3 regions of the Pseudomonas abieticivorans genome follow, and region 3 is predicted to be linked to each of the others. Evidence: predicted binding sites of a transcription regulator. Region 3 holds the regulator's gene; each other region holds the start of a gene.
What was found. Region 3 encodes sigma-54, which starts transcription at its own class of promoters, with help from an activator protein. Its sites were predicted from a motif close to ANTGGCATNNANNTTGCTNT; they were not measured.
Positions count from the first base shown of each region.

Region 1: the regulator sigma-54 is predicted to act here: its motif matches at 1,814-1,833, upstream of glnK (P-II family nitrogen regulator).
Region 2: the regulator sigma-54 is predicted to act here: its motif matches at 3,083-3,102, upstream of L9B60_RS05090 (flagellar basal body rod protein FlgF).

Region 1 is NZ_CP094975.1:2,375,551-2,380,785, forward strand. Features, by position in the region: gene L9B60_RS10660 (ammonium transporter) at 1-1,238, opposite strand, end outside; gene glnK (P-II family nitrogen regulator) at 1,272-1,610, opposite strand; gene L9B60_RS10670 (accessory factor UbiK family protein) at 2,023-2,283, shown strand; gene L9B60_RS10675 (LysR family transcriptional regulator) at 2,438-3,349, shown strand; gene ctpM (methyl-accepting chemotaxis protein CtpM) at 3,447-5,126, shown strand; gene L9B60_RS10685 (YifB family Mg chelatase-like AAA ATPase) at 5,229-5,235, shown strand, end outside.
Region 2 is NZ_CP094975.1:1,151,519-1,156,753, reverse strand. Features, by position in the region: gene flgB (flagellar basal body rod protein FlgB) at 1-354, shown strand, start outside; gene flgC (flagellar basal body rod protein FlgC) at 358-807, shown strand; gene L9B60_RS05100 (flagellar hook assembly protein FlgD) at 823-1,524, shown strand; gene flgE (flagellar hook protein FlgE) at 1,552-2,895, shown strand; gene L9B60_RS05090 (flagellar basal body rod protein FlgF) at 3,155-3,895, shown strand; gene flgG (flagellar basal-body rod protein FlgG) at 3,945-4,730, shown strand; gene flgH (flagellar basal body L-ring protein FlgH) at 4,780-5,235, shown strand, end outside.
Region 3 is NZ_CP094975.1:3,589,209-3,594,443, reverse strand. Features, by position in the region: gene L9B60_RS16470 (KpsF/GutQ family sugar-phosphate isomerase) at 1-187, shown strand, start outside; gene L9B60_RS16465 (KdsC family phosphatase) at 188-712, shown strand; gene lptC (LPS export ABC transporter periplasmic protein LptC) at 721-1,293, shown strand; gene lptA (lipopolysaccharide transport periplasmic protein LptA) at 1,280-1,819, shown strand; gene lptB (LPS export ABC transporter ATP-binding protein) at 1,819-2,544, shown strand; gene L9B60_RS16445 (RNA polymerase factor sigma-54) at 2,747-4,243, shown strand; gene hpf (ribosome hibernation-promoting factor, HPF/YfiA family) at 4,350-4,658, shown strand; gene ptsN (PTS IIA-like nitrogen regulatory protein PtsN) at 4,671-5,135, shown strand; gene rapZ (RNase adapter RapZ) at 5,138-5,235, shown strand, end outside.

The DNA.
Region 1 (5,235 bases), 1.2 Mb from region 3:
AGGATGATGAAGGTGACGATGGCGGTGTAAACCACGGTGAAGGCCACGCCTTTGAACTGAATCCAGACTTGTGCGCCGATATCGGTCACGGTGCCGAAGCCACCGAGCGAGGGGGCAGCGAACACGCCGGTCAGGATGGCGCCCAGGATACCGCCGATGCCGTGCACGCCGAAGGCGTCCAGGGAGTCGTCGTAGCCCATTTTACGTTTCAGGGTGGTTGCGCAGAAGAAGCACACCACGCCTGCAGCCAGGCCGATCACCAGGGAGCCCATCGGGCCCACGGTACCGGCGGCCGGGGTAATGGCAACCAGGCCGGCAACCACACCCGAGGCGATGCCCAAGGCACTTGGCTTACCGTGGGTCAGCCACTCGGCGAACATCCAGCCCAGTGCAGCGGCGGCGGTAGCGATCTGGGTAACCAGCATGGCCATGCCGGCGGTGCCGTTGGCAGCTGCAGCGGAACCTGCGTTGAAGCCGAACCAGCCGACCCACAGCATGGCCGCGCCCATCAAGGTGTAACCCAGGTTGTGCGGGGCCATCGGGGTGGTCGGGAAGCCTTTGCGCTTGCCCAGTACCAGGCATGCGACCAGGCCAGCCACACCAGCGTTGATGTGCACCACGGTGCCACCAGCGAAGTCCAGCACGCCCCAGTCACCGAGCAGCGAACCCGGGCCGCTCCAGACCATGTGCGCGATTGGCGCGTACACCAGGGTGAACCAGATGCCCATGAACACCAGCATGGCGGAGAATTTCATCCGCTCTGCGAAGGCACCGACGATCAGCGCCGGGGTGATGATGGCGAAGGTCATCTGGAAGGTAACGAACACCGCCTCGGGGAACAGCGCCGCAGGGCCTGTGATGCTCGCCGGGGTGATACCCGCGAGGAACGCCTTGGCCAGGCTGCCCACGAAGGAGTTGTAGTTGACGACGCCAGCTTCCATACCCGTGGTATCGAAGGCCAGGCTGTAGCCGTAGAGGATCCAGAGAATGCTGATCAAGCCGGTGATTGCGAAACACTGCATCATCACCGACAGCACGTTCTTGGAACGGACCATGCCGCCGTAGAACAGCGCCAGGCCAGGAATAGTCATGAACAGCACGAGGGCCGTCGAGGTCAACATCCAGGACGTATCGCCGGCGTTGAGGACGGGGGCCGGAACCGGGTCAGCCGCCAGGGCCAGACCGGGTAAAGCGAGGGACAACAGGGCTCCTAGCCCTGCGAATTGACGCAGAGTCATATTGTTTTCTCCTGGGGCGTTGGGTTTGGCGGCTTAAATCGCGTCGGTATCGGTTTCGCCGGTACGGATGCGAATCGCCTGTTCCAGATTGACCACGAAAATCTTGCCATCACCGATCTTGCCGGTGTTGGCGGCTTTGGTGATTGCCTCGATAACCCGGTCCAGATCCTTGTCGTCGATGGCGACGTCAATCTTTACCTTGGGCAGGAAATCAACCACGTACTCCGCGCCGCGGTACAGCTCGGTGTGGCCCTTCTGCCGCCCGAAGCCTTTGACTTCAGTAACGGTAATGCCCTGCACGCCGATTTCAGACAGCGACTCGCGTACGTCGTCCAACTTGAACGGCTTGATGATGGCAGTGACTAGCTTCATGAAACTCTCTCCCGAATTGGTGGACTTGCCCCAGGAAAACAAACCCGACTCAAGTCTAAGCGCAGTGTCTGGCTTTGTAACGCGTCGTCGATCTTGCATCCCCTGATCGACACCAGAAACCACTCCTGACGAAACACTTCCCTTTCAGCCTGCGCACTGCATTCGTCACCAGTGACTGCATCAGTGCATGGGTCAGTAGTGTCTAAGCAGAAAGCTTGCCATGTCGTCGCAACCCAACAATTTCGGCCTGTTGCCAGCAAACTCGGGACTGCAACAGGTTCCTGATCAACGGTTACGCACCAACCCGGTGCGCCCTATTGGGTCGAGCCGCACGAAATGCGTGCAGCCCACGGTCACTGACTATAGACACCTGCGTGATACACTGCCGCCAATCTGATTCAGGAACCTGACCATGCTCGCGCCTAAAGCCTTCCTCGACGCCCTGGGCGACCACGCTACGCGTCTTTTCAGCGGCGACACCGCGCAACCGCGCGCCGAACTCGAGAGCCAGTTCAAGGTGCTGCTGCAAAGTGGCTTCAGCAAACTGGACCTGGTCAGCCGTGAAGAATTCGACAGCCAAATGGTGGTATTGGCCCGCACCCGTGCGCGGCTCGAAACCCTGGAGGCCAAGGTGGCCGAGCTTGAAGCGCGCCTGACGCCCGCCGCCGAGTAAACCCGCTCCTGTGGCAGCACAGCTTGCTGGCGATGGCGCTTTTACTGCCGCCATCGCCAGCAAGCCGTGCCCCCACATAACGCCCCGCCAATCCTGCTAGACGCCACCTCCCCCCCTCCCTACACTCCGGTCAATCACCGAGGGGGCATCGCCGATGAATCGAAACGAGCTGCGCAAGGCCGACATGAACCTCATGGTGGTGTTCGAGACGTTGATGCTCGAACGCAACGTGACGCGAGTCGCCGAGAAGCTGTTCCTCGGCCAACCGACCATCAGCGCTGCTCTCAATCGCTTGCGTACCATGTTCAACGACCCGCTGTTCGTGCGTGTCGGCCATCGCATGGAGCCCACCGCGCGCGCAGAAGAAATTGCTCGACACCTGTCGCCAGCCCTCGACGCACTGTCGGTGGCGATCAGCCTGACCCACGACTTCGACCCCACCAGCAGCACCATGACCTTTCGCATCGGCTTGTCCGACGATGTCGAGTTCGGCCTATTGCCGCCCATGCTGCGAGCCTTGCGCGAAGAAGCGCCCAAAGTGGTATTCGTGGTGCAACACGTCGACTATTGGCGGGTGCCCGACCTGCTCGCCTCCGGTGACATCACCGTGGGCATCAGCCAAACCCGTGGCCTGCCAGCCAACGCCAAGCGTAAATTGCTGCGACGCATCCAGCCCAGGGTGCTGCGCGCCGACAAATCCGATACACCGCTGACCCTCGACGAATACTGCACGCGGCCCCACGTGCTGGTCTCGCACACCGCCAACATCAGCGGCGTGGCCGATGAGTGGCTGGAAGAAATCGGCCGCAAACGCCACGTCGTGCTTTCCGTGCCCCAATTCAGCGCCTTGCCTGCACTGCTGGCCGGCACGGATCTTTTAGCAGGCCTTCCGGACTACACCGCCAAGGCCATGGCCGCTTCCGGGCATCTTTTCGATGAGCCGCTGCCTTTTGATACACCGACGCTGGATTTGTCGATGGTATGGCTGAGCGTAATGGACACCGACCCTGCGGAGCGCTGGCTGCGCTCGCGACTGGAAGCGTTCATGAGCGATTTGCCGCACTGACACCGCGCGCCCTCAACTTACCTCGCCTTGCGCCGACATACTGGCTAGGCAATCGCCTTTGCGTCCCCCTGGCAAATACTCACGAGAGAAAAATAAAATGAGTCTCAGTCTGAAGGGTAAGGTCCTTTCCCTGGCCGTGGTCCCGGTGCTGTTGTTTGCGGCGGTGATCAGCATCAGCACCTACTGGATTTTGCGCCAGCAGGCTGATCAGGAAGTCAGCGACACCCGCGAACGGCTCATCGCCGAATCCCGCGAAACGCTGCATGGCTATGTCGAAGTGGCGCTCAACACCATCAAACCCCTTTACGACGCCGCAGCCGCTGGCGATACCGGGGCGCGTGACCAGGTCGTCAAGCTGCTGTCGAACATCACCTACGGCAAGGACGGCTATTTCTTCGGTTACGATTCTGACACCGTGCGCCTGTTCAAGGGCAACAGCCCCGACGGCGTCGGCAAATCCTTCAAGGACAACCGCGACCCCAACGGCGTGTACGTGAACCGTGAATTGGTACGCGTGGCCAAGGACGGTAGCCATTACGCCCAGTACAGCTCCACTCAGCCGGGCAGTGATGTGCTAGTACCCAAACTGGGCTACACCGAATACCTGCCCAAATGGGACATGGTGGTAGGCACCTCGATCAACCTGGACAACATCGACGCGCTGACTGCCAAGGTGCAGGCCCGCGTTAGCGCCGACATGCAAAAAATGTTGCTGAGCATTCTGGGGATTACCGCCGTGTTGCTGCTGGTCATCGCGTTGGTCGGCTTGGTAATGGCAAACACCATCGTGCGGCCGCTGTTCGCGATCAAGGCCAACCTGGACGACATTGCCGCCGGCGAAGGCGACCTGACCCGCCGCCTGCCGATTACCAGCAAGGATGAGCTGGGCCAATTGGCGCACTCCTTCAACCTGTTCGTCGACAAGATCCACGGACTGGTGCGCCAGATCGCCGAAATGACTAGCCAACTCACCGGCTTGGTGGTTGAAGTGGCCGACCAGGCCCAGCGTTCGGAAAACACCATGGAGCGCCAGCGCCAGGAAACCGATCAGGTGGCCACAGCCATCAACGAGATGTCCTCGGCGGCCCAGGAAGTGGCGAAAAGCGCCCAAGGCGCCGCCGTCGCCGCGCAACAGACAGACGCCGAAGGCCAAAACGCCAAACGCGTGGTGGACGGCAGCATCGCGCAGATCCATGCACTGATCGGCGACATACGCGGCAGTGGCGCCTCGCTGGACAGCCTGCAAGGCGACGTGCAATCGATCGTCAGCGTGCTCGGCGTGATCCGCTCCATCGCTGAGCAAACCAACCTGCTGGCCCTCAACGCGGCCATCGAAGCTGCCCGCGCAGGTGAAGCCGGCCGTGGCTTCGCCGTGGTCGCCGACGAAGTCCGGGCCCTGGCCAGCCGTACCCAACAGAGCACCCAGGAAATCCAGGGCATGATCGACCGCCTGCAAAAAGGCACGCAAACCGCCGTGGACTCCATGCGCCGCTCCAGCGAAGCCGGCGAAGGCACTTCGCAGCGCGCCAACGAAGCCGGCGCCTCGCTGGACATGATCGCCCAACTGATCGGCACCATTAACTCCATGAACGCGCAAATCGCCAGTGCCGCCGAAGAACAGACAGCGGTTGCCGAAGAGATCAACCGCAGCGTGCACCAGATCGCCACGGCCGTGGACAGCATGGCCGATGAAACGCAGCAGAGTGCACAGACCTCGCGCAATCTGGCCGGGCTTGGCCAGCGGCTGGGCGCGCTGGTGGGGCAGTTCAGGATCTAGAGGGCAACATCACGACTCAGACTTTCCTGCCCCAAAAGCCTTAGCGCTCTATCCTCAACACATGCCGCAGGAAGCGGCTCCCCTTGAGTGCATGGAGCAAACATGGCCC
Region 2 (5,235 bases), 2.4 Mb from region 3:
CGCGCAGAGCGGGCCGAGGTATTGGCCAACAACCTGGCCAACGCCGACACCCCGAACTACAAGGCTCGGGACCTGGACTTTGCTGCCGTGCTGGCCAACCAGAGCGACAAGACCAAGAACGGTACGTTCGCCCTGGAGCGAACCAACGCCAAACACATTGAAGCCGATGGCCTGGGGACCGGTGACGAGGAGTTGCTGTACCGCACCCCGTCCCAGCCCTCCCTGGACCAGAACACCGTCGATGCGCAGATCGAACAAGCGAACTACGCGCAGAACTCGGTGAACTTCCAGGCCAGCTTCACCCTGCTCAACAGCAAATTCAAAGGGCTGGTATCAGCCATTCGCGGAGAGTAAGCCATGTCTCTTGCCAACGTTTTCAACATCGCCGGCACCGGCATGAGCGCGCAAACCACGCGTCTGAACACCGTCGCCAGTAACATCGCCAACGCCGAGACGGTCTCCTCGAGCATCGACCAGACCTACCGCGCCCGGCACCCGGTGTTTTCCACCATGTTCGATCAGGCCAGCGCCGCCACCGGCGACAGCGGCTCGCTGTTCCAGGACCAGGACGCTGCCGGCAGCGGCGTGCAGGTGGCTGGCATCGTCGAGGACCAGAGCAACCTGGAAGCCCGCTACGAGCCCAAGAACCCGGCAGCCAACAAGGACGGCTATGTCTATTACCCCAACGTCAACGTCGTTGAGGAAATGGCCGACATGATCTCTGCCAGCCGTTCGTTCCAGACCAACGCGGACATCATGAATACCGCGAAAACCATGATGCAGAAAGTACTGACACTGGGTCAGTGATAGGGGCGCACACGCATGACAACTACAACTGACAGCACTTCTGCTTCGTCCGTCCTCACGGCCCTGCAAAAAACCACCAGCACCACCGACAGCTCCACCGGCACCGCCGGCAGCGCGTTGGGCAAGGACGCGTTCCTGCAATTGCTGGTCACCCAGATGCAGAACCAGAACCCGCTGGACCCCCAGGACAACAGCGAATTCGTTTCGCAGCTGGCGCAGTTCAGCAGCCTGGAGAGCATGCAGAGCCTCAACGACTCGGTGAGCACCATCCTCACCTCGTACCAGTCTTCGCAAGCCCTGCAAGCCTCGTCGCTGGTGGGCCACTCGGTGATCGTCACCGGCACCACCGCCGACGTCGACACCAGCAAGGGCCTGACAGGTTCGGTCAACCTGACCGACTCCAGCACCAGCAACACCGTGGGCGTCTACAACAGTGACGGCACCCTGGTGCGCACGCTGGACATGGGTACCCAGGCTGCCGGCACCTACAGCTTTACCTGGGACGGCAAGGACGGCGATGGCAATGCCGTGGACTCGGGTAACTACACCTTCAAGGCAGTGGCCACGGTCGACGGTACTTCCACGGTCATGACCACCAACCTGCCGACCACGGTCAACAGCGTGACCATGGCGACCACCAGCGGCGGTGAAATGACGCTCAATCTGGCAACGGGTAGCAGTGTCGGCCTGTCGTCTGTGCAAACCATCGGAATTTAATGCCGGCTACGGCGCAGGAGTGAAACTATGTCTTTCAACGTCGGCCTCAGTGGCCTGGCAGCAGCCAACAAAGCACTGGACGTCACCGGCAACAACATTGCCAACGTCGCCACCACCGGTTTCAAGTCGTCGCGCACCGAGTTCGCCGACCAGTACGCGCAATCGATCCGTGGCACTTCGGGCAAGACCACGGTCGGTAGCGGCGTGACCACCGCGGCTGTTTCCCAGCAGTTCACCCAGGGCAACATCGAGTCCACCGGCAACAGCCTGGACATGGCCATCAACGGCAACGGCTTCTTTGTCATGAGTGACAACGGCTCCAAGCTGTATACCCGTGCCGGCGCCTTCTACAGCGACAAGTCGGGCAACATCGTCGACGCCAGCGGCAACAACCTGCAGGGCTACACCACCGACTCCACTGGCAAGCTGACCTCCGGCGTGCTGTCGAACCTGGCCATCGATACCTCGAACCTGGCCCCCAAGGCGACCTCCACGGTCTCGGAAACGGTCAACCTGAACTCCAGCGCCACCGCGCCGACCGTCACGCCGTTCAGCGCCTCCAACGTTGACTCGTACAACTACACCTTCAACACCGACGTCTACGACAGCCAAGGCAATGCCCACCAGCTGAACCAGTATTTCGTCAAGGATTCCGCGTCCAATACCTGGACCATGTACTCGACGATCGATGGCCGCAACCCGCAATCGCCGGCAACCAATATCGATGCCACCACCCAGGTCGATGCCGGTGCCACGCCGCTGGCCAACACCATCAACTTCAATTCCGATGGTTCGTACAGCTACACGGCCGCAGCCGCCACCTCCACCTCGCTTGGTGTGAATGCCGACGGCACGTTCAGCCTGGACAACTGGGTGCCTGCGTCTGAAGCAACCGATGGTACCTGGGCATCCAACGGTTCGTCCGCCACTGCGGCGATCAACCTGGACCTGACCAACATCACCCAATACAACGCCACCTCGGCCACCACCGCCAAGGATCAGGACGGTTATGCCACCGGCGAGCTGACCGCCCTGTCGGTCAGCGACACCGGTCAATTGACTGCCACCTTCAACAACGGCAAGACCAACATCGTTGGCCAGGTGGCCTTGGCCAACTTCGCCAACACCCAGGGCCTGAGCCCGGCCGGCGGTACCGCCTGGCGCGAAACCTACGCCTCGGGTGTACCGGTGATCGGCACGCCAAACAGCGGCACCATGGGTTCGCTGACCGCCTCGTCCCTGGAAGACTCCAACGTCGACCTGACCCAGGAGCTGGTGAACCTGATCAAGGCGCAGTCCAACTACCAGGCCAACGCCAAGACCATCTCCACCGAAAGCACCATCATGCAGACCACTATCCAGATGACGTGATAGTTGTTGCAGGCGTTACCCAAGGCCCTGGTCGCGAGACTGGGGCCTTTGCTTTTCTGGCGCCATTGCCAGGTGTTTGCCGCGCGGCGGCAGATGCGCGCCGTTTTTCCGACTCGCGCATTCGCCGGGCAGGGCGCAAAACGTGGCAAACCCCCTGTAACACCGGGCGTACAAAGGCTTTTGCAACTTTGGCCCGCTTGTTGCTTTCTCCCTGTCAGAACAGCCGCCGGCGGCATTAGCCCGTCATGGGAGACCCAGCTTGGACAAGATGCTTTACGTGGCAATGACCGGCGCCAGCCAAAACGCGCTGGCGCAAAAGTCGCATGCCAACAACCTGGCCAACGTGACCACCAACGGTTTCCAACGGGACCTGGAGCAGGCCCGTTCGATGCCGGTGTTCGGTGACGTATTCCCGTCGCGGGCCTATGCCATGACGGAAAACCCCGGCACCGATTTCACCCCGGGCGCCATGGAAGCGACGGGTCGCGACCTGGACGTGACCGCAGGCCAGGACAGCTACATCGCCGTGCAGGCACCGGACGGCAGCGAAGCCTACGTGCGTACCGCCAGCATGAACGTCGACGCCCTGGGCATCTTGCGTGACGGCAACGGTTTGCCGGTCATGGGCAATGGCGGGCCGATTGCCGTGCCGCCGGATGAAAAAATCGAGATCGGCGCGGACGGCACCATCAGCATTCGCTCTCAGGGCACTGGCCCTTCGGTGATTGCCCAGGTGGACCGCATCAAGCTCGTCAAGCCTGACATCGGCAACCTGACCAAGGGCAGCGATGGCCTGATCCACACCAAGGACGGCCAGCCAGCCGCGGCAGACGCCAACTCCACGCTGAACTCGGGCTTCCTGCAGGCCAGCAACGTCAATGCCGTCGAAGAGATGACCTCGGTGCTGGCACTGTCAAAGCAGTTCGAGTTGCACATCAAGATGATGACCACCGCCAAAGAAGATGATGAGTCCATGGCGCGGGTCTTGCAGAACACCTGATTATCGATTCCGGCGCGGCGTAAAACAGGCGCGCACATAGGAGAACACCATGCTACCTGCACTTTATGTGGCCAAGACCGGTCTTGCGGCTCAGGACATGAACCTGACCACCATTTCCAACAACCTGGCGAACGTGTCCACCACCGGTTTCAAAAGCGACCGCGCCGAGTTCCAGGACTTGCTGTACCAGACCAAACGCCAGCCAGGCGCCAACTCGACCACCGATACCGAGCTGCCCTCCGGGTTGCAACTGGGTACCGGCGTGCGCATCGTCGGCACCCAGAAGAACTTCACCGCCGGCAGCCTGCAAACCACCGATCAGCCGCTGGACCTGGCCGTCAACGGCCGCGGTTTCTTCCAGATCACCCAGGCCGACGGCACTACCGCCTACACCCGTGACGGCACCTTCCACCTGGACTCCACCGGCCAGATCGTGACCGCCAGTGGCCAGGCCCTGGACCCGGCCATCGTGGTGCCGACCGACGCGCAAACCTTCACCGTGGGCACCGACGGCACCGTGTCGATCACCACCGCCGGCAACGCCGCGTCCCAGGTGATCGGCAACCTGCAAACCGCCGACTTCATCAACCCGGCCGGCCTGCAAGCCATCGGCAGCAACCTGTTCCTGGAGACCGCTGCCAGCGGCGCGCCGCAAGTCGGTACCCCTGGCCTGAACGGCTTGGGTACCACGCTGCAGAACACCCTGGAAAACTCCAACGTGAGCACCGTTGAAGAGCTGGTCAACATGATCACCACCCAGCGCGCCTACGAGATGAACTCCAAGGTGATCTCCACCGCGGACCAGATGCTCCAGTACGTAACGCAGAATCTGTAATTCAGCCACACGGCGCCTTGGGCGCCAGCAACACCGTGAGGTCAGTGTCATGAGTCGCTTGTTAAGAGTTCTTGCCCTGGGCGGGGCCGCCCTGTTGTCCGGGTGCCTGGGCCCCGTGGCCAAACCCAACGATCCGTACTACGCGCCGGTATTGCCGCGCACGCCGTTGCCGGCTGCCGCCAATAACGGTTCGATCTACCAGGCCGGTTTCGAACAGGGCCTCTACAGCGACCGCAAGGCCTTTCGCGTAGGTGACATCATCACCATCACGCTGAACGAGAAAACCTCGGCCAGCAAGACGGCGAACTCCAAGGTGTCCAAGACCAGCGATACCACCATGAGCCTGACCTCGTTGTTCGGCAGCAGTGTCACCTCCGGCAACGCCAACCTCAACGCCGGCTACACCGGTGATCGCGCCACCAACGGCGACAGCAAGGCGGCCCAGGGCAACAGCCTGACCGGCTCCATCACCGTGACCGTGGCCGACGTGCTGCCCAACGGCATT
Region 3 (5,235 bases):
GCGCCAGGCAACCATCGACGAAGTCATGACCGTGCACGGCAAGACCGCCCGCCCGGACATGCTCGCCGCCGAAGCCCTTAAAATCATGGAAGACCACAAGATAGGCGCCCTGATCGTGGTCGACGAGCAGGATCGCCCGATCGGCGCGTTCAACCTCGGCGACCTGCTGCGCGCTGGAGTCATGTAAATGAACGACGAACTGTTGCAACGCGGCAAGGCCATCAAGCTGGCGATCTTCGACGTAGACGGCGTGCTGACCGACGGCCGCCTGTATTTCCTGGAAGATGGCAGCGAATTCAAGACGTTCAACACCCTGGACGGTCAAGGCATCAAGATGTTGATCAACTCCGGCGTGGCCACCGCGATCATCAGCGGGCGCAAGACCCCGGTAGTGGAACGCCGCGCCAAGAACCTGGGCATCGCCCACCTGTACCAAGGCCGCGAAGACAAATTAGTGGTCCTGGACGAGCTTCTTGGCCAACTCGGCCTAAGCTATGACCAGGTGGCCTACCTGGGCGACGACCTGCCCGACCTGCCGGTGATCCGCCGCGTGGGCCTGGGCATGGCCGTGGCCAACGCTGCCGGCTTTGTTCGCGAGCACGCCGATGGCGTCACGCTGGCGCGCGGCGGCGAAGGCGCGGCCCGAGAATTCTGCGAGTTGATCCTTCGCGCCCAAGGCAACCTCGATGCGGCCCTCGCCGCTTATTTGTAGAGCACCCCATGTCGAGCAGAAAATTACGCAACATCGTGTTGCTGTTGGTCGTGGCGGCGATTTTCGCCGCGGTCGGCTACTGGAACATCAGCCCGGAAACCTTCCTCGACCAGCCCAAGACGGCCGTCGACGAAACCGCGATCGATTATTATGCAACCAATGCCCACAGCAAGCAGTTCATGCCCGATGGCAAGCTGCAATATGACATGACCAGCGACAAGGTCGAGCATTTGCAAGCCAGCCAGGTCACCCTGCTGACCAACCCGGACGTCAACCTGTACCGTGGCGCAGCCTTCCCGTGGCACGTCACCAGCAAGCGCGGCGAGGTCAACCCGGACGGCACCCAGGTGGAACTGATCGACTCGGTGCGCGTGGCGCGGGTCGACGAAAAGAACCGCCAGACGATTATTACCACTACTCGCATGACTGTATTCCCTCAGAAGCAATATGCGCAGACCGATCAAGCCGTTAGAATTGACGGCGCCGGTGGCGTCACGACAGGCGTGGGAATGAAAGCGTATTTGCAAGACAGCCGGATGAACCTGCTGTCCAACGTAAGAGGACTGTATGAGGCTCGTTAAAACCCTTCCTTATTTGCTCAGCCTGGGCGCAGCACTGGGAAGCGCGAGCGCCTGGGCACTGCCGACTGACCGCGATCAGCCTATTCATATTCAGTCCGATGACGCACAGATCGATGACAAGCAAGGCGTCGCGACCTACAAGGGCAATGTGATCATTACCCAGGGCACGATGAAAATCACTGGCAACACCGTGACCATCACCCGCAACGCACAGGGCGACGTCGACGTGTTCACCTCGGTCGGCAACCTGGCCTATTACGAGCAGAAGCCGGCGATCGACAAACCGATCGTGCAGGCCTACGGCGTGACCATCCAGTACTTTTCGGCGCAAAACCGCATCGTGCTGATCGACAAGGCCAAGGTCATCAACGACGGCAACACCTCCGAAGGCGAAAAAATCGTCTACGACACCGTCAAGCAAGTGGTAAACGCCGGCCGTGCCAACGGCACCAAGGTCACCGCCCCACGTCCGCGGATCGACATGGTTATCCAGCCGAAAAGCAAAACCGATGAGCAGAAAAAATAATGGCAACCCTGAAAGCCCAGCACCTGGCCAAGGCTTATAAAAGCCGGCAAGTGGTGCGTGACGTCAGCCTGTCCATTGAAAGTGGCCAGATCGTAGGTTTGCTGGGCCCCAACGGCGCCGGCAAGACCACCTGCTTCTACATGATCGTGGGCCTGGTGCAGGCCGACCAGGGCCGCGTGCTGATCGACGACCTGGACGTGAGCCACCAGCCGATGCACGGCCGCGCCCGTTCCGGTATCGGCTACCTGCCGCAAGAAGCCTCGATCTTTCGCAAGCTTTCGGTGGCCGACAACATCATGGCCATCCTGGAAACGCGCAAGGAGCTGGACAAGGCCGGGCGCGTCAAGGAACTGGAAAGCCTGCTGCAGGAGTTCCACATCACCCACATCCGCGACAACCTGGGCATGAGCCTGTCCGGTGGTGAGCGTCGCCGTGTGGAAATCGCCCGGGCACTGGCCACCGCGCCCAAGTTCATCCTGCTCGACGAACCCTTCGCCGGTGTCGACCCTATTTCCGTGGGCGACATCAAGCAGATCATCCACCACCTGAAGGCCAAGGGCATTGGCGTTCTGATCACCGACCACAACGTCCGTGAAACCCTGGATATCTGCGAAACCGCTTACATCGTCAACGATGGCCAACTGATCGCCGAAGGCGATGCCGAGACCATCCTGGCCAACGATCTGGTTAAAGAAGTCTACCTCGGCCACGAATTCCGCCTGTAAAGGGTGGCATTTGGGCTGGGGCGCCTTTGAGGAGGCCGGCTTTTGAAAATCGCAAGGTTTTTAATTACCGCCTCGCTCTAGGCAAACACTGCAACTTCAGGCATATAATTTGCTTATGACAACAGCCGAGCGCCTGGGTTAACCCAGGTGTTGTGTAGTGGATGGCGCATCGCGCCGGCGAACAAGGTGTTAAGCCCCTGCCATGAAACCATCGCTAGTCCTGAGAATGGGCCAGCAACTGACGATGACACCGCAGTTGCAACAGGCCATACGCCTCCTCCAGCTATCCACCCTGGACCTTCAACAGGAAATCCAGGAAGCGCTGGAATCCAATCCCATGCTCGAACGCCAGGAAGAAGGCGAAGACTTCGACAACAGCGACCCGCTGGCCGATAACATCGAGCAGAAAACCACGCCTGAAATTCAGGAACCCAGCTTTCAGGAAACCACCGCACCGACGGTCGACAACCTGGAAGACGGCGAGTGGAACGACCGCATTCCCAATGAGCTACCTGTCGACACGGCCTGGGAAGACATCTACCAGACCAGCGCCAGCAGCCTGCCCAGCAACGATGACGACGAGTGGGACTTCACCACCCGCACCTCCGCCGGCGAGAGCTTGCAGAGCCATCTGCTGTGGCAATTGAACCTGGCGCCGATGTCCGATACCGACCGGCTGATCGCCGTGACGCTGATCGACTGCATCAACAACCAGGGCTACCTGGACGAGACGTTGCAGGAGATCTGCGACTCGTTCGACCCGGAACTGGACATCGAGCTCGACGAAATCGAGGCCGTACTGCACCGCATCCAGCAATTCGAGCCCGCTGGCATCGGCGCCCGCGATCTGAGCGAGTGCCTGTTGCTGCAACTGCGCCAATTGCCTGCCAAGACCCGCTGGCTGGCCGAGGCCCAGCGCCTGGTCACCGACTTCATCGACCTGCTGGGCAGCCGCGACTACGGTCAGCTGATGCGCCGCATGAAGATCAAGGAAGACGAGCTGCGCCAGGTGATCGAGCTGGTGCAAAGCCTGAACCCGCGCCCCGGCTCGCAGATCGAGTCCAGCGAGGCCGAGTACGTGGTGCCCGACGTGATCGTGCGCAAGGACAACGACCGCTGGCTGGTAGAGCTGAACCAGGAGTCGGTGCCACGCCTGCGGGTCAACCCGCAGTACGCAGGCTTTGTGCGCCGCGCCGACACCAGCGCCGACAACACCTTCATGCGCAATCAGTTGCAGGAGGCGCGCTGGTTCATCAAGAGCCTGCAGAGCCGCAACGAAACCCTGATGAAGGTGGCCACGCAAATCGTCGAGCACCAGCGCGGCTTCCTCGACTACGGCGACGAGGCAATGAAACCGCTGGTGCTGCATGACATCGCCGAAGCGGTGGGCATGCACGAATCGACGATTTCCCGGGTGACCACGCAAAAGTACATGCATACCCCGCGTGGTATTTATGAGCTGAAATATTTTTTCTCAAGCCACGTGAGCACCTCCGAGGGCGGCGAATGCTCGTCCACGGCGATCCGCGCGATCATCAAAAAACTGGTGGCTGCCGAAAATCAGAAAAAGCCGTTGAGTGACAGCAAGATCGCTGGTTTACTGGAGGCACAAGGCATCCAGGTAGCCCGTCGCACCGTCGCCAAGTACCGCGAGTCCCTCGGGATCGCACCGTCTAGCGAACGCAAGCGATTGATGTAGCCCCGCAGCGCGCAAGCGCTGCCCGGTGGGCACCTGAGGTGTGGCAGCGTTCCTGCGGCAGGTGTTCCACCTGCCTCTTTATGCAATAGCAATAAGGAGATGCGGTATGCAAGTCAACATCAGTGGACATCAACTGGATGTGACCGAACCCTTGCGCACTTATATCAGCGAGAAGCTCGCCCGATTGGAGCGCCATTTCGACAAGATCACCAATGTGCAAGTGACGATGACGGTGGAGAAACTCCTGCAGAAAATCGAAGCCACCTTGCACGTTCCCGGTGGTGAAGTGGTCGCCAACGCCGAACATAGCGACATGTATGCGGCCATCGACCTGCTCACCGACAAGCTTGACCGCCAACTCAAAAAACATAAGGAAAAACAGCAGAGCGTGCTGCAAGGCGCGAATGCTCGCTGACACTCCCCACCCATGATCCGACTTGAAAACATCCTGACCCCTGGCCGTTCACTCGTGAACGTGCCAGGCGGCAGTAAAAAGAAAGTGCTCGAACAAATTGCCAACCTCATTGCCCGGGAAATACCCGAGCTTGGGATGCAAGACGTCTACGAAGCCCTGATTGCCCGTGAGAAACTCGGTTCCACCGGTTTCGGCAACGGCATCGCCATACCCCATTGTCGTCTGGCTGGCTGCGAATCGCCGGTCAGCGCCCTGCTGCACCTCGACGCCCCCATCGACTTCGATGCCATCGACGGCGCCCCGGTAGACCTGCTGTTCGTACTGCTGGTCCCGCAAGCGGCCACCGATGCGCACCTGGAACTGCTACGGCAAATCGCCAGCATGTTGGACCAGAAGGACGTACGGGACAAACTTCGCTCGGCAGCCAGCAACGAAGCCTTGTACAAGGTCGTGCTGGACGTTCAAAACGGTCACTAAGCATGCGCCTGATCATCGTCAGCGGCCGCTCCGGCTCCGGTAAAAGCACAGCCTTGGATGTACTCGAGGACAACGGCTACTACTGCATCGACAACCTGCC